2 linked regions of the Parashewanella spongiae genome follow. Each later gene encodes a partner of the first gene's protein in a complex. Links are inferred from orthologs where the notes say so. Each region holds a gene or a part of one and is shown on either strand. Other genes may lie near its edges.

What was found.
Region 2: the proteins of secA (region 1) and secY are in contact, whole or in part, in a crystal structure (PDB 3DIN), measured with the Thermotoga maritima proteins. The link is inferred for Parashewanella spongiae from one-to-one orthologs. Residues at the interface, in WP_004082002.1 of Thermotoga maritima: Glu261, Ala262, Arg263, Lys300, Ala301, Arg302, Thr303, Ile304, Ile305, Leu323, Tyr324, Asp325, Pro326, Val329, Ser330, Tyr333, Ile336, Lys340, Phe345, Val349, Glu363, Phe364, Tyr374, Ser375, Gly376, Gly377, Glu393, Ile395, Thr482, Ser483; in WP_004081795.1 of Thermotoga maritima: Glu108, Gly109, Glu110, Glu111, Ala236, Glu237, Arg238, Arg239, Ile240, Thr241, Ile242, Gln243, Tyr244, Ala245, Arg246, Arg247, Val248, Thr249, Gly250, Arg251, Arg252, Val253, Tyr254, Gly256, Ala257, Ser258, Thr259, Tyr260, Leu261, Pro262.

The regions. Positions count from the first base shown.
Region 1 is NZ_CP037952.1:4,936,765-4,944,440, forward strand. The notes cover bases 3,094-6,334. They hold secA (preprotein translocase subunit SecA), read right to left. Parts: upstream 6,024-6,334; coding sequence 3,294-6,023; downstream 3,094-3,293. Other genes in these bases: E2I05_RS19540 (M23 family metallopeptidase), read right to left, coding at 6,082-6,334. Also shown: E2I05_RS19525 (RNA-dependent RNA polymerase family protein), read right to left, coding at 2,069-2,428; E2I05_RS22170 (hypothetical protein), read right to left, coding at 2,748-2,888; more of E2I05_RS19540, read right to left, coding at 6,335-6,981; E2I05_RS19545 (DUF721 domain-containing protein), read left to right, coding at 7,008-7,469; lpxC (UDP-3-O-acyl-N-acetylglucosamine deacetylase), read right to left, coding at 7,466-7,676. UniProt on the Escherichia coli protein: Required for protein export, interacts with the SecYEG preprotein conducting channel.
Region 2 is NZ_CP037952.1:5,296,982-5,299,938, forward strand. It holds secY (preprotein translocase subunit SecY), read right to left. Parts: upstream 2,171-2,957; coding sequence 830-2,170; downstream 1-829. Other genes in the region: rpsK (30S ribosomal protein S11), read right to left, coding at 1-197; rpsM (30S ribosomal protein S13), read right to left, coding at 213-569; rpmJ (50S ribosomal protein L36), read right to left, coding at 695-808; rplO (50S ribosomal protein L15), read right to left, coding at 2,178-2,612; rpmD (50S ribosomal protein L30), read right to left, coding at 2,614-2,796. UniProt on the Escherichia coli protein: The central subunit of the protein translocation channel SecYEG. Consists of two halves formed by TMs 1-5 and 6-10.

The DNA of each region.
Region 1 (7,676 bases):
CTCAACCTTTATTCAAGGCCTTTGTCACTGGGCTTCATGTCATAGCGGTTACCCATTATGCATGCCCGTCAGATTTCGGGATGAACTGGTAATTATCCCGTCAGGTACGTTTCAACCTGATGGACTTATTATAAATAATAACGTTGCTGTCTCTGGTTTATGGCCATGTAATCGCTTGGCTGCGTATACGTTGAGACAAATCCCGCAACAGAATAAAGCGCTTCGTGGCGCTCCCTAGAAACATCAGTTGACTGCGTTCTCAAGCGTAGAAAAAATGGCTGATAGTAAGGCGTAGCTTGCAGCAAGTAGTTTATTCTACTTGCAAAAATTACAACGCAGATAGCAGTCATTTTAGCAAGCTTGTGAGCGTAGAGCACTTCACTCATTGGGTGAAAGCCATGATGATAAAATCATCGTATTGCGCTCAAACAGTTACTCGTATACTCAGCGTTCAACTGATGTTACCGTGAAAATTAATAGTATTAGACGCAACATAGTCCTCCCCGCAATTATTGAAGGGATAAAAATAAGTCTGGCTGTCTGTTAAGCTTTTTGCTTAACTGTTTATACCATATTGTATTTAACCATCATTTGAAGCCATCGGGGACTATTTCTCCTGACCATTAACTCCTCGTAGTTAATATCTGGGTCAAAATAGGCTTTCCTTCGGCTTAATACTGTGTAGATAATACGTAAAAGTTTGTGGGCGATAGCAATGATACTTCTCTTGTGTCCTCAACGGATGACCAAACCTTGGTACTTGCCTTTGAATTGACTTTTCGTCTTAACGGCAGCATTAGCTACTTCACACAAGAGTGTTTTGACCATTTTGTTTCCTTTACGCATTCGCCCACTTTTTCTTTTTCCTGCACTTTCATTATTTCCCGGACATAAACCTGCCCATGAGCTGATACCCTTCATTCCATCGAAGCAACTCATGTCGTCACCGATTTCACCAATAAGACAAGCTGCACTGATAACACTAGTGCTCGGTATCGTTTGCAAAAGTTCCAGAGCCTCATTCCACGGTTTTATCGTTTCAATAAGTAAGGTTTCTAGCTCAGCAAGCTGCTTCTCTAGAAACTCAATGTGACTTTTGATATTACGCAAGATATAAAGGTGTGACGGAGTAAGAGTTTCGTCCATACTCGCCATAAGTTCACTTCTATCGGCTTTCAGTCTTGGGTCGACCATTTTTATCAAGTCACACAATGGCTTTCCTTCAATCAGACCGTTCACGAGTATTTGCCCTGATTTCCCGTTAATGTCGCTAATAAACCCGCCCAGACGAATACCAGCATCATCTAAGGTTTTATGTAATCGATTTTTCTCATTACTCAATTCCTTTTTTTGTTTGTCTCTTCTGCGAGTCAGTAATCTGAGTTGCTTCTGCTGTGGCGCTGGAACGAAACTTGACCGAACAAGTCCAGAGTGACCAAGTGAAGCGAGCCATTGACTGTTAATGACATCTGTCTTTCGACTGGGAACATTCTTGACATGTCTTGCATTAACGACCTGCGTTTTTATGCCAGCTGTAACAAGTGAAAGGTAGATGCTTTTCCAGTAAACACCTGTACTTTCCATTACAGCTAGCTCAATATGATGCTGCTTGAGAAAATGGCATAATTTCAAGCGTTCTTTTTTTAAAGTACCAAAGGATTGAGTGGTTTCTTAAATTCCCTGCTCTGTCTCCTTGCGGATAGTGACCATCATCTTGTGGACATCTAATCCTGCACAACTGTTTACAATAGGTTCCATAAAATACTACTCCACTGAATTAAAGTGAGTAGCAGAGCCTAGTGGATAGATTGGATTGCCAAGAACTCTAACGAGAACTGGTCATTTTACCGTTCATTCAATGCGTAAAAGCTGAAATAGCCGAGGGTACGAGCAACCATATCCAGATCAGTTTAGGTTCAGTTATGAAAACTAAAAAAAATGCGACCACGATTTAAGCTCTGCTAATAGTTAGAATAAAACAGAAAGAATTTTCATGGTGTAGTGTGATAGAAAAATCGAAATTAAAGTAAACGCTCATGACATCTATGCCTATCATGAACGTTTAGGTTCAACCGCATAATGCGCTGAAGGCAAGAAACTCAATTTGATCAACGCTTGGTCGAGACACTAAATTACGAGGGTGAAGGGGCAACTGATTTTTTTTGGTTGATGGATGGAACTGCTCTTCAAATATCGGACTTAGTATATCGTTTAGGCATTGTTGTACGATTCGGTCTCGAACTGTTGGTATCCCAAGCTTTCTCACTCCACCATCATCTTTCGGGATTTCTACCCGTTTGACGGCTGAAGGTCGGTATTGCTTGGTTTTGAGTTCGATAAGAAGTTTATCAAGTTCGTTACTCAGATTTGAGGCGAATTGCTCTAAGCTCTGCTCATCAATTCCAGCAGTGCCTTTGGCTCTCCACACTTTCTTAAATCCGTTGTACAGTGATTCTTTGTTAAGTAAGCGACCATACAAGCTGTAATAAACTCTTATTGATCTCTCTGTGTGCGTTGTTTGGGTTCAGTGTCTTGTTTTCATCAGTTGGTGTATTTCACTCAGCCTCAAAGCCTTCTAGCCCTTGGCAATTTACTTTGATATGACTGAATTACTCCCGTATACGGCTTCGGTCTCCAGAGTCATTATTCCTAATGCCTCCAGTCGGAAATGCCTCACTCATCTTTTTTTTTGTGATTTTCTGTATCTGTGAAAAAAAATCCTGTCCATCACAAACTTAAATTAAGCTTCACCCCTTCGCCAACATCAAGGCTTTTGGCTGTTGATGTCGCCAATAAACTACGTCATTGGTCAATCCAGTTTTGCCCTCCACACCATTACTGGCTTTCATCGGCTGGATTTTACTCACTACTACGGGCTCATCGGCCACCTCGCACCAACTTCTACCTTGAGTTTCCTCTTGTATAAAAGCTTCTGGACTATCCCAGATAAGGTGTCAGGCTTCCCCAGTTACTGCACTCGCTCCCTGTTAGAAATCCCACCCTCAAGCACATGATAGAGCTGACTGAGTATATGGCGTTGCGCTATTTCGCACGCTTACCTCTCTATTATGCCGAATCAGGTTCGCTTTCGCTGTGTACCTCTAACTTCCTATGGCTTCCTTCAGACCTTGCCGTTAGCCCATAACGCCCTTGCCATTCGGATTATCTTCCCCTCAGTCTGGGTGATACAGGCTTCTTTCTGCCTGTCGGGTTTGCCAGCTTCGCTGGGCAAACAAAAAAGGCGCTATTTTAAATAGCGCCATTCATTTGAGATTCACAAAGTCAGTGATTGGTTAACTAATTTTTCCGTGACACTGCTTGTATTTCTTTCTCGAACCGCAAGGGCAAGGATCGTTGCGACCAATCTTTTCACCGTCTCGAACTATCGGAGTATGAGATTCGAGCGCAGCGACTTCTTCTGTTTCAGCTCCAACCATTGACTCAGCCTGCTGATGTTGGAAGTCACGATGCAAACGCGCTTCTTCTTCACGGCGACGCTGTTCCATCTCATCGACATCCGATTGGGCTTGAACTTGTACTTTAGACAAGACGCTAATGACATCATATTTAAGAGTGTCTAGCATTTGTTGAAACAACTCAAAAGATTCACGCTTATATTCTTGCTTTGGATTCTTTTGAGCATAACCTCGTAGGTGTATACCTTGGCGAAGATGATCCATCGCCGCGAGATGCTCTTTCCAAAGCGAATCTAATGTTTGAAGCATGACTGACTTTTCAAACTGTCGTAAAACAGAACCACCTACTGCTTCTTCTTTTGCGGCATAAGCTTCCGACCAGCTAGTAACAATACGTTCGCGTAATGTTTCTTCATGAAGATCGTCTTCTTTCTCTAACCATTCATTAATTGGTAATGCTATTGAGAACTCTTGCTGCAGACGAGTTTCTAATCCAGGGACGTCCCACATTTCTTCAATTGACTGAGGTGGAACATATTGCTCGATGACACCAGCAATAACATCTTCTTTTACGTTATCTATGGTATCTGCAATACTTTGCGCATCCATAAGATCGTTTCGTTGTGAATAGACAACTTGTCGCTGATCATTCGCTACGTCGTCAAATTCAAGAAGTTGTTTACGAATATCAAAGTTACGTGCTTCAACTTTACGTTGAGAGTTTTCAATTGCACGTGAAACCCAAGGATGTTCGATGGCTTCGCCTTCTTCCATACCTAATTTTTTCATCATGCCTGAAACACGATCTGAAGCAAAAATCCTCATCAAACTGTCTTCCATTGATAAATAGAAGCGAGATGAGCCGGCATCACCTTGACGACCTGAACGACCACGTAGCTGATTATCGATACGACGCGACTCATGACGCTCTGTACCCAATATGTGCAAGCCACCGGATTCGATAACTGCGTCATGACGAACTTGCCATGCATCTTTAATAGCAGTAATTTGCTCAGTTGTTGGATTATCTAGCTCAGCGACTTCCGCGTTCCAATTGCCGCCCAGTACAATATCAGTACCACGTCCAGCCATATTGGTTGCTACGGTAACCACACCAGCTCGGCCAGCTTGCGCCACAATATCTGCTTCTTTTTCATGGAATTTAGCATTCAAAACACTGTGCTTAATCTTCTGTGCATTCATTAAGCGCGACAACAATTCAGATTGCTCAATAGACACTGTACCTACGAGAACTGGCTGACCACGTTCTTGACAGTCTTTAATATCTTCAATGATCGCATTGTATTTTTCTGCGGCTGTCAAATACACTAAATCAGGCATATCTTTACGCACCATTGGACGATTCGTTGGAACCACAACGGTATCTAAGCCATAAATATGCTGAAATTCAAAAGCCTCGGTATCAGCAGTACCTGTCATGCCCGCTAATTTCTCATAAATACGGAAGTAATTCTGGAAGGTTATAGAAGCAAGTGTTTGGTTTTCATTTTGAATATGAGCCCCTTCTTTAGCTTCTACCGCTTGGTGTAAGCCTTCAGACCAACGTCTACCCGGCATTGTACGACCAGTATGTTCGTCTACGATAATAACTTCATCATCTTTAACAATGTAATCAACATCTCTTTCGAATAAAGTATGCGCACGTAACGCGGCAGTAACATGGTGTAATAAGGAAATGTTTGCTGCAGAATATAATGAGTCGCCTTCAGGTAATAACCCACGTTCGACCAATAGTTGTTCAACTTTTTCTTGACCACGCTCAGTCATGTGAACTTGCTTGGCTTTTTCATCAATACTGTAATCGCCTTCACCAACAAATTCTTCAGTATCTTCTTTTTCTTGACGTACAAGATTAGGAATAAGCGTATTCACTTGCATGTACAATTCAGAACTGTCTTCGGCAGCTCCTGAAATAATCAATGGGGTTCTTGCTTCATCGATAAGAATTGAGTCGACTTCATCGATTAACGCATAATGCAACGGGCGTTGAACGCGTTCTTGCGGAGAAAACGCCATATTGTCACGCAGATAATCAAAGCCAAATTCGTTATTGGTTCCGTATGTGATATCTGCAGCGTAGGCTTGCTTTTTCTCTTCTGGCGATAATCCCGCGACATTAATACCAACAGATAAGCCTAAGAATTCAAATAAAGGTCGATTAAATTCAGCATCACGGGCTGCTAGGTAATCATTCACGGTAATAATGTGAACGCCTTTACCTGTTAAACCATTAAGGTATGCGGGTAATGTTGCGGTAAGGGTTTTACCTTCACCTGTACGCATTTCTGCAATACGGTTACTATCCAAGACCATGCCGCCGATAAGCTGCACATCAAAATGTCGCATTTCAAAAATACGCACAGATGCTTCGCGAACAACTGCAAAAGCTTCCGCCATGATATCTTCGAGCGTTTCGCCATCAGCAATTCGTTTACGAAACTCTTCGGTTTTTGCTGATAACTCATCATCAGAAAACTTACTGTACTCTGCTTCTAATGCATTTATTTGATTAACTATTTTGCCGAAACTTTTAAGGGTACGATCGTTACGACTACCAAAAACTTTTGTCAGTAATTTTCCAAACATCTGAATCACTTATCTCAATGGAGGCTGTAAATTATTTAATTTTATGCCAATGTTTCAATTAACCTGCCTTGCGGTAGACGTATTTTTGAGGATCGATTTGTCGCCCGCCCCGCAACACTTCATAGTGTACGTGTGGCCCAGTTGAGCGGCCGGTGCTGCCCATACTTGCCACTTTTTGTCCTTTAATGACCACATCTCCTACTTGAACACTCAAGGATGCATTGTGTCCGTATCGAGTATGAAGTCCGTTACCATGATCAATTTCGACAAGATTGCCGTAACCAAACATGCTACCAGCCCAAGTCACTACTCCTGCTGCAGTAGCAACAACTTCAGTGCCTTTCGCACCAGCGAAATCAATCCCTTTATGCATTGCGCGACGACCTGTAAAAGGATCATTGCGTAAACCGAAAGGAGAAGATAACCAGCCTTTAGCGATCGGACGACCAGAAATATATCGTTCTTTATCTATATGGAGATTAGATACCACAGTTTCAAGTACTGAAAGCTGTTGTTCTCTATGATCAATCTGAGAAGCGAGTTTATCCATGTCTTGAATAAGTTGGTTCAGCTCGACGCTTGCTCCTAAATCACTCATACCACCCACACCGACTTCATCGGAGAAATCAAATTGTCCGTCGAGATCATTTTGTGATGCTACTTGCTGACCGAGTGCTTCAAGACGAGTTATTTTAGCTTGCATTCTCGCGACATGAGTGACTAATAACGATAATTGGGATTCTGTCGCTTGTTTGAGATTGAGCACTTGTTGTTTTTGCTCTTCCCTTTCTAGGCGCTCAGAGTTCATGTTCGCTTGCTGATCGACAAAGCGTGCATTACTGTTTTGATATAGAATGATAGCAAGCGCAGCTAGGATGACAGGCAGCATTAACCAACGTTTGCCAAGATGCCAACGTTTTACATCTTTTCTGCCTTGGATAAATACTGTTACACTCATATTCTTATCAAGCCACCAATTATCATATGAAAAAGCTACCTCACGATCTCAGTCAGTTATTGAACGTTTCCGGCAAACTTCCTGAGCTTAAGGAAAAAGCTGAATTATTATTAAGTTTAGACCAACTCATTAAACAGCAGCTGCATGGTCCAATTATCACGCAAATTAAAGTCGCTAACTTGCGTGAAAGCACATTGGTTGTTGAAGTTTCTTCAGCATCTTGGGCTACAAGACTCAACTTTCAAAAATCACAATTACTGCTTAAACTTCAAAATGAAGCGTTACCAATGCTCTCTAGTATTGACGTTAAAGTCAACCCAAGGATGTTTGCGGTCGCTTCAAATGTCGAGCAAAATCATGCGCATCTTAGTAATACAGCGGCCTCACACATTGAAGCTTTGGCTGAAAATATAGAAGGTAGCCTAGGCCACAAACTAAAACGGCTGGCTGCATTAGCCAGCCGTCAAAGGCATTTCAGTGATGATTAGGTCGTTATCGCAGCATTATTCATTGTCATAAAGCTCACTGGGACATCAGCCTCATTTTCATAACTGATCAATTCCCAAGCTTCTTGCTCGGCGAGTAATGCTCTGACTAATTTATTATTTAAAGCATGACCTGTTTTAAAGGCTGAAAACTCACCAACAATGGCATTACCTGCAACATAAAGATCGCCAAATGCATCAAGAATTTTA
Region 2 (2,957 bases), 360 kb from region 1 along the record:
ACCTGTGCAGCGAATGGAGTTGATTTACGTGAACCACGGAAACCACTGCCACCTGCAGTTGCCCAAGATAAAGCATTACCTTGACGATCTGTAATCGTAACAATTGTATTGTTGAAAGAAGCATGGATATGAGCCATGCCATCTGCAACCTGTTTACGTACGCGCTTACGCGGAGAACGTGACGGTACTTTAGCCATTGCTTGTCCTTCCCGTTACTTTCTAATTGGTTTACGTGGACCTTTACGCGTACGCGCATTGGTCTTGGTACGTTGCCCACGAAGAGGCAGGCTACGACGATGGCGGAGACCACGATTACAACCAAGATCCATTAGGCGCTTGATGTTCATTGAAATCTCACGACGTAAGTCACCTTCTACTTCATACTTGGCAACTTCTTCGCGTAGAGTATCTATTTGAGCTTCGCTCAATTCCTTGATCTTAGCAGATTCAGCAATTGAGGTAGCCGCGCAGATTGCTCTTGCGCGAGTACGGCCAATGCCGAAAATAGCAGTCAATGCAATGACTGTATGCTTTTGATCAGGAATGTTAATGCCAGCGATACGGGCCACTATGCACTCCTTAAGTTAAAGGTCATCTGCGAAAAGCCCGAAAGGATACTCGACAGACAACGGTTTTGCAAATAATTTTTAGCCAACTTGAACAATTTTTTATTCAAGTTGGCTAAAATGCTTTTTTAGCCTTGACGCTGTTTGTGTTTAGGTTCAACACAGATAACGCGTACAACACCACTACGCTTGACGATCTTGCAGTTACGGCAGATCTTCTTCACGGAAGCTCGAACTTTCATTTCATCACTCCGTTAAGCGTCTTATCGACCAAATCGTTCAAGATTCGACTTGTTGACAAGATTCGCTTTCTTCATAACAGACTCATATTGATGAGACATCATATGGGTCTGAACCTGAGCCATGAAGTCCATGATTACAACTACCATAATCAGTAGTGAAGTACCGCCAAAATAGAACTGTACTTTCCATGCAATTAACATGAACTCCGGAATTAAGCAGATAAAGGTAATGTATAACGCACCGGCTAATGTAAGACGGGTCATTACTTTATCAATATAACGCGAAGTCTGTTCTCCAGGACGTATCCCAGGAATGAATGCACCGCTCTTCTTTAAGTTATCCGCTGTTTCACGTGGGTTGAATACCAACGCCGTGTAGAAGAAACAAAAGAAGATAATTGCTGTTGCGTACAATAATGAATACAGCGGTTGTCCAGGCGATACAGCGAGTGCAAAATCACTCAACCACGACATAGACTCATTTTGTCCGAACCACTGAGCCAGTGTGCCCGGGAACAAAATAATGCTGGATGCAAAAATTGGTGGTATTACACCTGCCATATTAATTTTTAATGGTAGATGGGTACTTTGCGCCGCAAAAACTTTTCGTCCTTGCTGACGTTTCGCATAGTTTACCACAATTCTTCGCTGACCACGTTCAACAAATACCACAAAATATGTGACTGCAAACACAATCAGAGCAAGAAGCAACAACACTAATACACTCAAATCACCTTGACGCGCCTGCTCGGCCGTTTGACCGATAGCAGAAGGTAAACCAGCTACAATGCCTGCAAAAATCAGAATTGAAATACCGTTACCGATCCCACGCTCAGTTATTTGCTCACCGAGCCACATCAAGAACATGGTTCCTGACACTAAACTCACGACCGCAACAAAGTAAAATCCGAGACCTAAATTAACAACTAGGCCAGGAACTAAACTCGGCAATCCAGTAGCAATACCAATCGCTTGGAATGTTGCCAACACTAACGTACCGTATCTTGTATATTGACTGATTTTTTTACGTCCAGACTCGCCTTCTTTTTTCAATTCAGCAAGTGCAGGATGCACAACAGTCAATAACTGCATGATGATCGACGCCGAAATATACGGCATGATACCCAATGCAAAGATAGAAGCACGTTCAAGAGCACCACCGGAAAACATGTTAAACATGCCTAAGATGGTGCCTTTTTGTTGTGCAAACAAATCTGCTAGCACAGCTGCGTCAATACCAGGAATTGGTACAAACGAACCCGTCCTAAAGACGATAATTGCACCAATCACGAACAGGAGGCGAGCTTTCAGTTCTGAAAGCCCACCTTTCGCGCTTTTTAAATCAAGTCCTGGTTTTGCCATCGACGTATTATTCCTCGATCTTTCCGCCGGCAGCTTCAATAGCTGCACGAGCACCTTTAGTTACCTTAAGACCTTTTACAGTCACTTGGCGGTCAATGGTACCTGAAAGAACGATTTTCGCAAACTGAATGTTGCGACTAATTACATTCGCATCTTTCAACGAATGCAAGTCGATAACATCACCGTTAACTTTTGCCAGTTCGCTAATGCGAACCTCAGCCGTTACCTTAGCTAAGCGCGAGGTAAAACCAAATTTAGGCAATCGGATTTTAAGTGGCATTTGACCGCCCTCAAAACCAACGCGTACGCCGCCGCCACTACGTGACTTTTGGCCTTTATGACCGCGACCAGCTGTTTTACCTAATCCAGAACCAATACCACGGCCTACGCGCTTCGGTGCAGATTTAGAACCTGCTGCTGGAGATAAAGTGTTTAAACGCATTTTAATCCTCCACCGATACCATGTAGTAGACCTTATTAACCATACCGCGAACAGAAGGAGTATCTTCCAATTCAACAGTGTGATTAATACGACGCAGACCTAAACCTGTTAGGGTTGCACGGTGCTTTGGCAAACGACCAATTGCACTTTTAGTCTGAGTTACTTTAATTGTTTTCTTAGCCATGGTGTCTTACCCCTGAATCTCTTCAACGCTCAGACCACGTTTAGCCGCAACTTGAGCTGGTGACTTCATATGTACCAGCGCGTCAACGGTCGCACGAACGATGTTGATTGGGTTAGTAGAACCGTAAGCCTTAGACAGTACGTTATGTACGCCTGCAACTT